2 regions of the Sporomusa termitida genome follow, and region 2 is predicted to be linked to the other one. Evidence: riboswitches for the same ligand, from Rfam matches in the RefSeq annotation. Region 2 holds a riboswitch; the other holds the start of a gene.
The links. Region 2 has a riboswitch for FMN ahead of ribD (bifunctional diaminohydroxyphosphoribosylaminopyrimidine deaminase/5-amino-6-(5-phosphoribosylamino)uracil reductase RibD). Riboswitches for the same ligand answer to the same signal wherever they lie in the genome.

Region 1 (7,698 bases), 2.5 Mb from region 2:
GTTAATCCCTATGCTGGCCGTGCCGGTTTCCCTGATCGGAACCTTTGGCGCTTTTGTGTTCCTGGGTTTCTCTATCAATACACTGACACTGTTTGCCATGGTACTCGCCATTGGCCTGGTTGTGGATGATGCCATTATCGTGGTCGAGGCAGTTGAGCACCATATGCGTAAATCCGGCCTTAACCCGAAAGAGGCTACCGTCCGGGCGATGCAAGAGGTTTCCGGCCCGGTTATCGCTATCGCCTTCGTACTTGCCTCTGTTTTTATTCCGGTGGCATTTTTCGGGGGAACTACCGGTGTTTTGTATAAGCAGTTTGCCCTGACAATTGCCGTCTCCATGGCCCTGTCGGCAATTGTGGCCCTGTCGCTGACCCCGGCGTTATGCAGCCTCCTGCTGCAGCCGCATACCGGCGAGAAGCGCACCGGCGTACTGGGCAAATTCTTCGATCGGTTTAACATGTGGTTTGACCACATTACCGAAAAATATTCCAACGGTGTCCGCCATTCCATCCGCCGGGCCGGTTTATGGGGTGTAGGACTGGCAGTTATCGGCATCTTGTGTGTCGGTATGCTGCGAATTATTCCATCTACCTTCGTGCCGAGTGAAGACCAGGGCTTCATGTTATCGGTTGTCAGCCTGCCTGAAGCCGCCAGCATGAACCGTACCCGGGCCATTGCCACTGAGGTCGGCGAAATCTACCGTTCGCTGCCAGGTGTGGAAAATACGATGGAAATTACCGGTTATGATATGCTAGCCGGCGGCCAGAAGCCGAACGGCGCCATGGTTATTGCCGGCCTGAAACCATGGGCGGAGCGGACTGAGCCCAATACCCAGCTTAATGCGATTATCGGGCAGGCAATGGGACAAGTAAGCACAATACCGGAAGCCACCGTTTTCGCCTTTAATCCGCCTTCCCTGCCGGGAATCGGCTCTGTCGGCGGCCTCACGTTTATGATTCAGGACAGAGGCGGCTCAACGCTGGAGGAAATGAATAATGTATCCCAGCAATTTGTTGCCGAAGCCAGGAAACGGCCGGAGCTGGGCATGGCCCAATCAAGCTTCCGCGCTGATACGCCTGCTTACCGCTATGACGTAGACCGGGAAAAAGCCAAAGCCCTGGGGGTTCCGATTCAGGATATTTTTACAACCCTGCAAACCTTCCTGGGTGGCGTTCAGGTCAATGACTTTAACCGGTTTGGCCGGACCTACAAGGTTATGCTGCAGGCTGAACCTGAATTCCGGGCCGATGTGGATGCAACCCGCTTCTTCTATGTGCGCAGCTCGGCCGGTACTATGGTACCGCTCAATACCCTGGTCACCCCCGTTGCCACCAGCGGTCAGACACTGATCAAACGGTTTAACGGTTATCCGGCTATGCAGATTACTGCCACCACAGCCGCCGGTTACAGTTCCGGCCAGGCCATGCAGGCCCTGGAAGAAGTAGCGGCTACTGTTTTACCCTCAACATTTACGTATGAATGGGCGGATTTAAGCCGGGAAGAAAAACTGGCTAGCGGTCAAACCCCGGTTATTTTCGGGTTTGCGCTGTTATTCGTGTTTTTGTGCCTGGCAGCGTTATATGAAAGCTGGAATATCCCCTTTGCCGTATTACTTTCAGTGCCCACAGGCATTTTAGGCTCAGTGCTGTTCCAATATGCCCGCGGACTGGAAAACAGCGTTTATATGCAGATCGGCCTGGTCATGCTTATCGGTCTGGCCGCCAAAAACGCAATCCTGATTGTCGAATACGCCAAGGTCAGGACGGACAATGGCATGGAGCCTGTGCAAGCGGCAATTGAGGCCTCTAAACTCAGACTGCGGCCAATTCTCATGACCTCCTTTGCCTTTATCCTAGGCTGCATCCCGCTAGCCTTGTCAACCGGCGCCGGTGCTGCCGCCCGAGCCGCGCTGGGGACAACGGTCGTAGGTGGCATGCTCATGGCCACCGGCCTGGGAATCTTCCTGGTTCCTGTATTATTTGTTGTTATTGAATACGGAGCTGCTAAATTCAAGGCTTTCAAACTAAGACGCAGCGCCTAATATTAGGCACTAAGAAAAGATCCGTAGACAGGAAAACTGTCTACGGATCTTTTGCTATTTAGACTCCAGGGCCTCCCGGTACCGGATAATATCGGCCACAGTGACTACCGGCATGTTATTCTTTTCAGCAAACGCTATTATTTCCGGCAAACAAGCCATCGTCCCCTCCGGATTGGTAAGTTCACATAAAACACCGTAAGGTTTCAGGCCGGCCAGCCGCATGAGGTCAACATTAGCCTCGGTATGGCCCGGGCGTTCCAGTACGCCGCCGGCCCGCGCTTTTAGCGGAAATACGTGCCCGGGACGCCGCAGGTGATCCGGGCAGGCCTGTTCGGCAATCGCCGCCTGTACTGTTGTAACCCGGTCAGCCGCAGAAACCCCGGTAGTGACGCCGCTTGCGGCCTCAATTGATATAGTAAAGGCAGTTTGAAAGTGGCTTGTATTATGATCTACCATCATCGGCAAGGCCAAGGCCTCCACCTTTTCTGCCGGCAGGCACAGGCAAACAATCCCGCTGCCTTCACGGATGAGCATTGCCATCTGCTGTTGAGTCAGTGACTCAGCCGCAAAAAATATATCTCCCTCATTTTCCCGGTGTTCATCATCAGTAACCAGGACACCCTGTCCTTTACGCAAGGCCTTAAGAGCCTGTTCCACCCGTTCAAAAGGATTGCCAAACCGGACTAATAACTGCTGATTCAAAGTAGTCGCCTCCTATTTTTAGTCGACTCACCCGAATCAGGGCGCTGGGGACAGCTAGCGATAAGTGCTGTCAATAAACTGGCTAACTGTCTCATCCTCTTTCATCCGGACTATACCGTCGGCTCTGGCTTCTCACCAGATCTGCTGACCTCCTTAAACAAGGAGCGCTCGCGGGCTCCCCAGCTGCCTGGGATACCGCCGGTGGGGACTTGCACCCCGCCCTGAGAATAAGTCTGACTATAGAATACTACTTTCACCAGGATTGTCAAGCATAGGCACGACTAAGGCTGCCGGCGGCCTAAAGGGCTTGGCCCAAGCCAAGTCTTTGCCGATTACCGGCACCAAGCGATCGGTTCTTAACCAGCCTTGCTTTCTTTAGTTTCCGGGTTGACATTAAACCAGACAGCATACATTGTCGGCAAAACAAGCAAGGTCATCGCGGTTGCGCCCAGCAGGCCGCCGCTGATAGCCACCGCCATCGGCCCCCAGAACGTGCTGGGAACCAGTGGCAGCATGCCGAAGATTGCCGCCGCCGCCGTAAGCACGATGGGGCGAAGCCTCAGCACGGCTGAGTTGATGATGGCCTCCCAGGGTGTCTCGCCGGCTTTGATATGCTTCTCAATCTGATCAATCAGTATGACCGAGTTACGGATAATCATCCCGCTAAGGGCCAAAATCCCGAGTTCGGCCACAAAGCCCATCGGCCGGCCTGTTAACAGCATGGCCAGGCTGACCCCGATAATTCCGAGCGGAGCGGTTAGAATGGTAAGGATCATTAAAGATATATTTTGCAGCTGCAGCATAAGCAGTACTACAATAACCACAATCATTACCGGCACCGCTTTAAGCAAAAAGTCGATGGAGGTTTTGCTTTCCTCATACGAACCGCCAATGTCAATACTATAGCCGGAAGGAAGGCCCTCGCGGACTGACGCTAGACTTGCATACACCTCTTTGGTGGCATCATTACCGGTTACACCTGGGGCTACCTCTGCTTGCACAGTAATCGTTGGCTTCAGGTTGTGCCGCCAGATTAAACCTTCTTCCGCATCGTAACTTATTGTGGCGATTTGCTCTAGAGGCACAAATTTACCGTTGCCGATGTGTACCGGCAGATCTTTAATACTGGCTAAATCTTTCCTGGTTTGGGCATCTATGCGAAAAACAATACCCACCGTCTTGTCCTGCTCGTAATACTCGGCAATGGCAGCGCCGGACAGCTGGCTCTGTAAATCCTGAGCCAAGCCCTGGCTATTAAGGCCAAGCATTCTGGCCTTGTCCTGGTCAACCGTTAAATGCATAATTTTGCTTTTTTCATTCCAGTCAAAATTAACCTTTGTAAGGCTTGAATTAGCGGCCATCGCCTCACTGACCTGGCTTGCGATCTCCCGTACTTTCTCGTGATCATACCCGGTAACGCGCAGCATAACCGGGTATTCTGAGGGGGGACCGGTTTGGATCAGCTTAACATGGCCCCGCACATTGGCAAAATTATCGTCAAACAACTTATCGATCTTTGTATTCAGAGCCTCCCGGGCCTGTAAGTTTTTGGCAACGATGATAAACTGGGCATAGTTGCTAGTGGGCAGCTTGGGCTCCATGGTAAGAATAAAGCGTGGTGCCCCTTTGCCGACATAATAGCTGTAGCTCTCAATATCCGGGTCACCGGCGAGGCTGTCGGCTAATTTTTTCGCTTCCTGCCCGGTTGCTGCCAGCGAGGTCCCTTCCGGCAACGTCATTTCAACAATTAGCTCCGGCCGGACGGACGGCGGGAAAAACTCTTGTTTGACAAACTGTAATAAAAAGATCGAACCAATAAAACAGACTGCCGTTATGCCCAGCACCAGCTTTTTATGCTGCAGACACCACGTGAGAATCCGGCGGAATAGCCGGTAAAATTTTGTATCATACATATTATGGCCTGACCCTGCCGTATGTTTGGGCTTGATTAACTTATACCCCAGCAGCGGCGTTACCATAACAGATACAAGCCAGGAAATTAACAGGGCAATTGTTATCACCGGGAATAAGCTGCTGGTAAATTCAGCCGCCGCCCCCTGCGAAAAGCCGATAGGTATAAAGCCGGCGCAAGTGATAAGTGTACCTGTAAGCATTGGGAAAGCGGTAGCCGTGTAGGCGTAGCAGGCAGCCTCAAAACGCCCCCACCCCTGCTCCAGCTTTACAGTCATCATTTCAATAGCGATGATAGCATCATCAACCAGCAAGCCCAGAGCCATGATTAAGGCCCCTAACGATACTTTGTGTAAATCTATACCCCCGATCTCCATCCCTACAAATATCCCGGCGATAACCAGGGGAATGCATAAAGCAACCACGATGCCTGACTGAACACCAAGGCTGAGAAAGCTGACTGCCAACACAATAATGACAGCTTCCCCCAGGGATTTAATAAATTCGTTAATTGATTCTTTAACTACTTGGGGTTGATTGGACACCTGACTGATTTTCATGCCGAGCGGCAAATCCTTTTTTATCACCGCTATGGCCTTCTCCAGCTCTGTACCCAGGGTAAGAATGTTCCCCCCGCTGTCCATAGAAAGAGCAATACCGATTGCCGGCTGCCCGTTAACATACATTTTAGGTTCCATGGGTTCGGCATAACTACGCTCAATCTTAGCAATATCACCAAGGCGAAAAGTCCGTTCACTAATTCGAATCGGCATGTTACGCAGGCCATCGACGTTTTCGAACAACCCCGACACCCGCAGGTATATATTGTCTGAGGCTGTCTCTACCATACCGGAGGCCGCCATAGCACTTTGTGCTTTTACGGCCGCAATAATCAGATTAGGGTCTATTCCCAGCCCGGCTAGTTTGCTGCTTTCCATTTCAATATAAATTTTTTCCGGTTGAACGCCGATGAGTTCAACCTTTTTGACATTATTTACACCAAGGAGTGTCCTGCGGATCTCCTCGGCTTTTTCCCGCATATCCTCGTAGCTGAACTCTTCAGAGGTGAGGGCATAAATACTGCCGAACACGTCATCAAACCGGTCATTGAATGCAGGTCCGACCACCCCTTGCGGCAGTGTGCCTTGGATATCATTAACCATATTACGTACTTCCAGCCAGGTGGGCCGCACATCCTTTTCGCTTACCGTATCTTTTAATACTACATAAATTACGGCTTGGCCCGGCCGCGAATAGCTTTTTAAATAATCCAAGCCAGGAGTATCCTGCAGCTTTTTCTCAATTTTATCTGTGACCTGCTCTTCTACCTCGCGGGCATTGGCCCCAGGCCAGGCAACCGACACAATCATCTGACGAATGACAAAGTCAGGGTCCTCCATCCTGCCCAGTTTCTGGTAGGAAAAAATGCCGGCCACAAAAACCAGCAAGACAAAGAAATACACAAGCTGCTTATGGTTAAGTGCCCATTCGGTCAGATTTAACTTACTCATAGCGCACCTTTTGACCTGCCCGCAGCTTCTGAACACCGGCGGTAACTATTAGGTCCCCATCCTGAAGCCCGTCCAAAACTTCAAGCTTGCCGTCACCGAATGCTCCGGCTTTTATAGGACGCAAGCTTACCATGCCATCCTTAATGATCCACACCTGTGGTGTATCGCCAGTCTGATACACGGCCGACAGTGGAATATACACGGCCTGCAGGTCAGTGGGACCGGCCACCGTCACATTAGCAGTCATCCCCAGATTGATGCCGTCAGGCGGGGTAGGCAAACTAATTCTGACTTTGTAAGTTCTGGCCACTTTGTCAGCCACCGGCGAAATCTCTCTGACTTTCCCCTCGGCGGTAACGCCAGGCAGTGCCCAAAAGCCGACCTGCACCTGCTGGCTATTACGCATTTCATCAATGCGATTTTCCGGCACATTGATTTCTATTTCACGTTCCCCATTCTTTACAATGGTAACGACTGACTGTCCGGCACTTACTACCTGGCCGGCCTCAGCATCAACAGCAGCGATAACTCCGGCACTATCGGCCACCAGCGTGCTATAGCCCAGCTGGTTAGCGCCCTGGTTATATTGGGCTGTTGCCTGGCGGACAGCAGCCAGGGCGACTTCATAGGCATTCTGGTATTGATCCAGCTGCATCCGGCTGGCCGCGCCTTGCTCATATAAATTACGGTAACGTTCAAGATTCGCCTGCGCCAAACTCAGCTGGGACTGGGCTGAAGCTACTTGCGCAGAACTAATGTTGACCGTTTGCGCTATATCTTTGGCATCAATTTCCATAAGAACATCCCCGGACTGAACCACACTGCCAAGCTCAACATTTCTTTTCATAATCTTCCCGCTGACCTGGAAAGCAAGCTGCGTCTCATACCGGCCGCGCACTTCACCGGCATAGTTTGCGGCTTGGCCGGAAGCGTCCAGCCTGACAAGCTGTGAGCGGACAAATGGTGTATCTTCCCTAGCGGTCTCTGTTTTCGTGCAGCCAGTTAGGCTAACCGACGCCAGCAGCACCAACAGTACGGTAAAGCTGGCAAAAGACTTATGCATAACAGGCCCTCCTTTAACATTCATTTATAAGCCGGTCTACTTTTTCACAAGCGCATTAACAATGAAATCAATGAGTACCTCGGTATAGTGCTGCTCATTTTGCTCCTGGCGCAGCGGCCCCGTGCGGGCGTAGCTGAAGGCCTGGAACAGCTTAAAACCGGCATAGGCAACAATTCTTTCATCCACTTCACGGAACCTGCCCTGCTGCTTCCCTTCACGAATAATCCCGGCGATCATTGAGATAATCTCCTCATCAATCATTTCATGGTACTTTCTGTTGATAAACGCCAGGAACAATTCATCATCTTTAAGAATTCTGGTGACAAAATGGTCCTGGTTAAAATGCCCTATTGCTTTGCGGGTTAGCTGGATTAAGCGCTCAAGCGGGTCAGACACAGCTCCCATTTGAGCAAACAGAAGTTCTATCGTTTTGTGGCACTCACGCAGTAACAGACAGCTGAACATATCTT
Region 2 (7,698 bases):
TTATTTGCGCATGTAGTCGGCTATGACAGCCCCAAGTATGGCCAAACCGGGATTGAAAGCACCTATGACGGCCATCTGTCCGGGCAGATAGCCCCGGAACGCCGCTTAGGCGCGATCAGTCAGTTATTCAAAAGCAATACCGGGGACAATATTACCCTGACACTGGATGCCCGGCTGCAGCAAGCTGCCTATCAGGCCCTGGGAGATAACCGCGGCGCTATTGTCGCTATCTCTCCCGGGACGGGGGCAATTTTAGCCATGGTCAGCCGTCCCGGTTTTAATCCAGGCAGCCTTGACGCCAATTGGAATGATATCTCCCAGGCTGAGAGCAGCCCGCTCCTGAACCGGGCGACTCAGGGCTTATATCCGCCAGGCTCAATTATTAAAGTGCTTGTGGCCGAAACGGCATTAGCCGATCAAATGGCTACCGGCAAGCGTGAGTTTACTTGCACCGGGGCACTTAAAATCGGACCTGATTATGTGCTGCCCGAGTCTGGTAACAAAGCTCATGGCAAACTCAGTCTGGAAGAGGCCCTGGCAGTATCCTGCAATGTAACCTTCGGCCAATTGGCACTGGACCTGGGGCCGGCTAAAATGGCCAGGGGTTTTGAACGGTATGGGTTTTCCCGGCCGCTGGACGGTGATATCAGTGAAATTCCAGGTAAACTGCCGGATTTCAGTAAACTGGGAGATGGCGATTTAGCCCAAACAGGCATTGGCCAGGGCAGCCTGCTGGTTACCCCGCTGAGGATGGCTCTGTTGGCAGCAACTTTTGCCAACAGAGGGACTATGATGAAACCCTATTTAGTACAAAAAATCACCACCCCTGACGGGGTGGTAGTTAAAGAAACCGCACCGGAAAAATGGCTGTCGCCGGTAGATGAGCAGCTTGCCGCTCAGATAGCCCGCATGATGGTTACTGTAGTAAATGCAGGCACAGGTAAAGGAGCGGCAATCCGGAATATTGAGGTTGCCGGTAAAACCGGCACAGCCGAAAACCCGCACGGCTCGCCGCATGCCTGGTTTATTGGCTTTGCACCGGCTGAGAATCCGCAGATTGCTATTGCTGTGGTTGTGGAAAATGCCGGTGCCGGCGGCGCCATTGCTGCGCCGGCAGCGCGGGAAGTCCTGGTACAGGCATTACAATAAGGGGGTGAATATATGCTCAATCGCACACTTGATGATCGTTACACAATACTGGAACGTATTGGCGGCGGGGGGATGGCCGATGTATACCGTGCTCATGATAAGCTGCTTGACCGCTCAGTAGCCGTTAAGGTACTCCGCTCACAGTTTACTGACGACGAGGAGTTTGTAAGCCGGTTCCGGCGGGAAGCCCAGGCAGCCGCCAGGCTTTCTCACCCCAATATTGTCAATATTTATGATGTTGGCCTGGATGATCAAGCCTATTATATTATCATGGAATATATTTCCGGGGAAACACTAAAAGACAAAATTGAACGGGAAGCACCCTTGCCTGTGGAAACGGCGGTGCGAATTGCAATTGAAATAGCGGAAGCACTTGAACACGCTCATCAAAACAATTTGGTACATTGTGATATTAAACCACATAATATTCTGGTTACCCGTTCCGGCCGCATTAAAGTAACTGACTTTGGCATTGCCAGGGCCGTTACTTCCTCCACAATGACTAACTCCGGCACAATTATCGGCTCAGTCCATTACTTTTCGCCGGAGCAGGCCAAAGGTGCCGCTGTGGGCGCCAAGTCAGATATTTATTCACTCGGCGTCGTTCTTTACGAAATGCTCACAGGCCAGGTTCCGTTTACCGGTGAATCACCGATCAGCATCGCTCTTAAGCATTTGCAGGAAGAGCCTAAGGCTCCCCGGGAACTAAATCCTGACATCCCGCCACTCATTGAGGCTGTCGTTCTGAAAGCAATGGCGAAAGATCCTGCAGCCAGATTTAATGATATTGGCGAAATGACTGCCGATTTTAAATTAACCCAGCATTACCTCAGGGATGACAGCACCCGCCGGTTGTCGCGCACTGATTTCCCTACCCAGGTTCTGCCACCGGTAACACCAGCAACAAACCCAGGTAACCCTAACAACCCGGTTCAAGCAGCGGGCCTCACACCTAATTCGCCGGTACCAAAAAACAGCAGGCCATGGATCCTGGGGATCTTGCTTTTTCTGTTAGTGGCTTCGGCACTTGCCGCATTTTTAGGCTTCGGTAAATTCTGGAGCCTTAATGAAGTGCTGGTACCGGACGTTGTCGGTAAACAGATAGATACCGCCCGCAATATCTTACTTAGTAATAACCTTCGCGTCACAGTGTCTGATGCTTTTAACGATAAGGTTCCGGCAGGTTATGTCATTTCCCAACAACCGGAAGCGGGGACGACAGTCAAAGAGCAGCGAACCATCACCGTTATTGTCAGCAAGGGCGGCGAGGTGACTGTAGTTCCCGATTTGCGCGGCCTGAACCGCCGTGATGCAGAGCTGCAGATTAAAAATTCCGGGTTAAAGGTAGGCCGGATTGACGAACAATTTACTGAAGATACCCCGCAGGATACGGTTATCAGTCAGAATCCCCGGCCGCCGGCGCAAATAACCAAAGGCACCGCTATTGATATTGTCGTAAGTAAAGGGGCCAGCCCGAAAAAAGTCATCCTGCCTGATTTCCAGGGATCGCTCTTAAGTACTGTTGCTTCCCAGCTGGAAAGCCTGAAACTAAAACAGGGACAAGTAACTGAAATACTCAATGACAAATATCCGCCGGGAACCATTGTCAGTCAGAACCCGCTCCCGGCTACAGAAGTAGCAGAGGGTACCGCGATCGACTTTTCCGTAGCCAAAGGCGTACCGGGAGCCGTTAAGAGAGCCATGGTGCAAATAACAGTACCTGACGGCCCAGCCCGCCAGCCTTTGCAAATTGTGGTGACAGACGCCAATGGCCGCCGGGTCGTGTATGAGGGTACACATAAAGCCGGGGAACAGGTGGAGAAAACAGTAGAAGGTATTGGCCAGGTACGGGTTCAGGTTTATATAAATGAAAAATTATTACAGGAACAAACAATATAGGAGGCCCATTATGTGCTGAAAGGTATTGTGGTTAAAGCCTATAACAGTTACTACTATATACAGTCCGGCGGTAAAATCATTGCCTGCAATCTGCGGGGCCGGTTTAAAAAGGAACGCTTTTCACTCCTGGTGGGTGATGAGGTAACCTATACCTTAACCGGCCCCGACAAAGGCGTCATTGAAGAAATCCGGCCCCGCCGCAGCATGCTGAAACGGCCAATGGTAGCCAATGTGGACCAGGTTGTTTTAACCTTTGCTGCTGTCAATCCTAATATTAACACGGCTCTAGTGGATAAGTTTCTGGTTATTGCCGAACTCTCTGAACTGGAAATAGTCCTGTGCATTAACAAGATCGATTTATCTGATACAGACTCTGTTGCCAAATTAGCCGAGCTGTATGAGCAGATTGGCTATAAAGTGCTGACAGTGTCTGCCAAGCAGGGGCTAGGGATTCATGCGCTGCGATTGCTTCTTTTTGATAAAATTACCGTTTTTGCCGGTCCCTCCGGTGCCGGCAAATCAACTATCCTTAACGCCATTCAGCCCGGACTGGAACTGATGACAGGCGAGGTCAGCCATAAAATTGGCCGGGGCAAGCATACCACGCGCTTCGCCGAGCTTTTGCCGGTGACCGGCGGCGGCTTTGTCGTTGATACTCCGGGGTTTAGTTTCACAGAGTTTAACGATATAGAAGAAGCTCATTTAATGGACTATTTCCCTGATATAGCCAGGATAGCGCCAACGTGCAAGTTCAGTACCTGTCTCCATTACAAGGAGCCCCAGTGTGGTGTTAAACAGGCCATCGCCAGCGGACTCATCTCTCAGGCAAGATATCAGTCCTATCTTGAAATATTAACTGAAATCAGAGAAAGCAAGAAGGGATACTAAATGACTACGCCGATTAAAGTTGCCCCCTCCATTTTATCTGCCGATTTTTCACGCTTAGCGGAGGAGATACTTAAGCTTGAACAGGCCGGAGCCGACTGGGTACACATCGATGTTATGGACGGCCATTTTGTTCCTAACCTTACGTTTGGCGCACCGGTTGTCGCGGCCATCCGCCCTGTTACCAAATTACCTTTTGATGTCCATTTGATGGTAAGCAACCCGCAGGCTTTCGTAGATCCCTTTGTAAAAGCCGGCGCCGATATTATTACTGTGCATGCAGAGACTGCCCCGCACCTGCACCGCCTGATTCAAACCATTAAAGAGCAGGGGAAAAAAGCAGGTGTATCCTTAAACCCCGCCACACCGCTCTCGCTAGTGGAAGAAGTGCTGAGTGACATTGATATGATACTCATCATGAGCGTCAACCCGGGCTTTGGCGGTCAGCAGTTCATCCCGGCGGCAATTGACAAGATTGCCCGTTTGCGGGCTATGCTTACGACCCGCAGCCTTACTGTTGATATTGAGGTTGACGGAGGCATTAATGCGGTTACGGCCCGCAAGGTTACGGCCGCCGGTGCCAATATCCTGGTTGCCGGTTCAGCCGTATACGGTGCCCCTGATATGGCGGCAGCAATTAAGGCTATCCGGGGGCTTGATTAAATTGGCGCTTAATGGTAACATAGGTAGTAGCTAATAAATGAATTACATACTTAGCCTTTGGGGCAAGGTGAAAAAGAGAAATCTTTTGATTCCTGACCGGCGGTACAGCCCGCGAGCCGTTATACGGCTGATCTGGTGTAATTCCAGAGCCGACAGTATAGTCTGGATGGTAAAAGGCGTATATTCTGCCATAATGGCAGTTATTGAATTTTCCTTTTAACTGTTGATAGCCCCAAAGCTAATCAACAGTTTTTTATTTTATCTGTACTGGGGGACTTCTATGGACGAATATTACATGCAGCAAGCCCTGACAATTGCGCAGTACGCCCAGGGCCGTACCAGTCCTAATCCACTGGTAGGTGCTGTTATCGTTAAAGACGGCCGCATCGTCGGCCAGGGGTGGCACCGTCAAGCCGGCACACCCCATGCCGAGATTCATGCCTTGGCCCAGGCCGGCGACCTGGCCAAAGGTGCCACTGTCTATGTGACTCTTGAGCCCTGCTCTCATCATGGCCGGACCGGGCCCTGCGCCGATGCCCTGATCCAGGCCGGTGTCAGGAAAGTTGTTGCTGCCATGGCTGATCCTAATCCGCTGGTGGCCGGCAATGGCCTTAACCGCCTGCGGGCAGCCGGCATTGAAGTGGTTGAAGGTATTCTGTCAGCAGAAGCCGCCCGGCTCAATGAAGTATTTATCAAATGGATTGTGACCGGCATGCCCTGGGCAGTTCTGAAAACGGCCATGTCACTTGACGGCAAAATTGCTGCTTATACCGGTCACTCCCAGTGGATAACAGGCGCAGCGGCAAGAGCGTATGTCCATAAACTCCGGGATACGCATGAAGGTATTCTGGTAGGTATCGGCACTGTGCTTGCTGATAATCCGGAATTAACGGCCCGCTTGCCGGCGGCTGGCCGCAACCCGGTGAGGATCATTGTTGACAGTATGGCCCGCACGCCGCTGAACGCGAAAGTAGTAACCGACGGCCAGGCGCAAACCATTATTGCTGTCGGCCGGGAGGCCCCTGCCGACAGGGTTGCGGCTCTCACCAGCAAAGGTGTTGAAGTCCTGACCCTTGACCAGACACCTGCAGGTATCAACCTGCGCCAGCTGTTTAAAATATTAGGAGAACGCCGCATTACCAGTATATTGGTGGAAGGCGGCGCCACAATCAACGCGTCTGTATTTACAGCCAATCTAATCGATAAAGTCTACTGCTTCATTGCGCCGAAAATAATTGGCGGCCGCACTGCGCCAACCCCGGTCGGAGGAACAGGCGCTCCGGCTGTGGATCAGGCCCTTATGCTTGAAGACCTAAGAACTGAGGCAATAGGCGCCGACATATTAATTACCGGTTACCTAACCGGACGGGAGGGACACAATGTTTACCGGACTTGTGGAAGAACTCGGCAAAGTTAAGCAAATAGCAAGAGGCGCCAAATCTGTGCGCCTGACCGTAAGTGGCAGCAAGGTACTGACAGATGTTAAGCTTGGCGACAGCATTGCCGTCAACGGCACCTGTCTCACAGTTGTCGATTTTAGCAGTGATTGGTTTACTGCCGATGTTATGCCGGAAACAGTTGACCGGACAGCCCTGGCTGAACTCAAAACCGGCGACACGGTTAATCTGGAGCGCACGCTCCGTGTTGGCGATCGCCTCGGCGGCCATATAGTCAGCGGTCACATTGATGGTGTAGGTTTGATTCTGACTAAAGAGCAAAATGACAATGCCGTTATTGTCAAAATTGGTGCCGGCCCCGAAGTCATGCGCTACATTATTAACAAAGGCTCCATTGCCATTGACGGTACAAGCCTCACTGTCGTTGATTCCGGCCCGGACTGGTTTACGGTTTCACTAATTCCCCATACGTCGGCGCTGACTACCGTCGGGCTTAAACCAGCAGGCAAACAAGTAAATTTAGAAGCAGACATTATTGGTAAATATGTGGAAAAGCTGCTTGGTTTGAAACCGGACAGCAAACCGTCTGACAGGATAACGCTCGGGTTTCTCGAACAGCACGGTTTTGCACTATAAGCATTCTACAGCCAGGCAATAAATGGAGGATGTTATATGAGATTCAATACAATTGAAGAAGCGATTGAGGATATAAAAAATGGCAAAATCGTAGTGGTAATCGACGATGAGGACCGGGAAAATGAAGGTGATCTTGTTATAGCGGCCGAGAAAGTAACGCCCGAAGCTATAAATTTTATGGCTACCCATGCCCGCGGCTTGATTTGCATGCCGATTATCGGCAATAGACTCGATGAACTCGGCATTGGGGCCATGGTCACTGAGAATACGGACAATCATTGTACGGCGTTTACGGTCTCCATTGATGCCAAAGCAGCGACAACCGGCATATCAGCCCACGAAAGAGCAGCCACTGTCCAGGCAGTGCTTGATCGTCAAACGATTGGCAGTGATCTTAGGCGGCCCGGCCATATCTTCCCGCTCAGATACTGCGAGGGTGGTGTGCTGCGCCGTACCGGCCATACGGAAGCGGCTGTCGATTTAGCCATATTGGCCGGCCTCTATCCGGCAGGCGTAATCTGCGAAGTGATGAATGAAGATGGTACGATGTCCCGGACGCCGGAATTAATGGACTTTGTAAAAAAACATGAACTGAAACTAGTTACCATTGCCGACCTGATCAAATACCGGAAAAAACATGAACGGTTTGTTACCAGAGCGGCGGAGACCAACCTGCCGACCAAATACGGTGATTTCAGACTCATTGCCTATGAAAGCCAACTGGATAATCAGTGCCATATTGCCCTGGTAAAAGGGGATATTAGCAATAAGCAGAATGTACTGGTCCGGGTTCATTCCGAATGCCTGACAGGTGATGTTCTCGGGTCACTGCGCTGCGACTGCGGCGATCAGCTGGCCCAGGCCCTAAAACGTATTGAAAAAGAAGGCAGCGGTGTGCTGCTCTATATGCGGCAGGAAGGCAGAGGCATCGGCCTGGCCAATAAAATTCGCGCCTACGCCTTGCAGGATAAGGGTAAAGATACAGTTGAAGCCAATGAACTCTTAGGCTTTGCCCCTGACCTTAGGGATTATGGCATTGGCGCCCAGATATTAGCCGACCTTGGCTTGA

Region 1: another riboswitch for FMN. It lies ahead of ribB (3,4-dihydroxy-2-butanone-4-phosphate synthase); the one in region 2 lies ahead of ribD (bifunctional diaminohydroxyphosphoribosylaminopyrimidine deaminase/5-amino-6-(5-phosphoribosylamino)uracil reductase RibD).

What each region holds. Positions count from the first base shown of each region.
Region 1 is NZ_CP036259.1:4,671,643-4,679,340, forward strand. Features, by position in the region: gene SPTER_RS21580 (efflux RND transporter permease subunit) at 1-2,041, shown strand, start outside; gene ribB (3,4-dihydroxy-2-butanone-4-phosphate synthase) at 2,096-2,743, opposite strand; FMN riboswitch at 2,833-2,976, opposite strand; gene SPTER_RS21590 (efflux RND transporter permease subunit) at 3,100-6,165, opposite strand; gene SPTER_RS21595 (efflux RND transporter periplasmic adaptor subunit) at 6,158-7,228, opposite strand; gene SPTER_RS21600 (TetR/AcrR family transcriptional regulator) at 7,265-7,698, opposite strand, start outside.
Region 2 is NZ_CP036259.1:2,128,705-2,136,402, reverse strand. Features, by position in the region: gene SPTER_RS09845 (peptidoglycan D,D-transpeptidase FtsI family protein) at 1-1,149, shown strand, start outside; gene pknB (Stk1 family PASTA domain-containing Ser/Thr kinase) at 1,162-3,048, shown strand; gene rsgA (ribosome small subunit-dependent GTPase A) at 3,061-3,936, shown strand; gene rpe (ribulose-phosphate 3-epimerase) at 3,937-4,596, shown strand; FMN riboswitch at 4,646-4,778, shown strand; gene ribD (bifunctional diaminohydroxyphosphoribosylaminopyrimidine deaminase/5-amino-6-(5-phosphoribosylamino)uracil reductase RibD) at 4,877-6,013, shown strand; gene SPTER_RS09820 (riboflavin synthase) at 5,976-6,629, shown strand; gene SPTER_RS09815 (bifunctional 3,4-dihydroxy-2-butanone-4-phosphate synthase/GTP cyclohydrolase II) at 6,666-7,698, shown strand, end outside.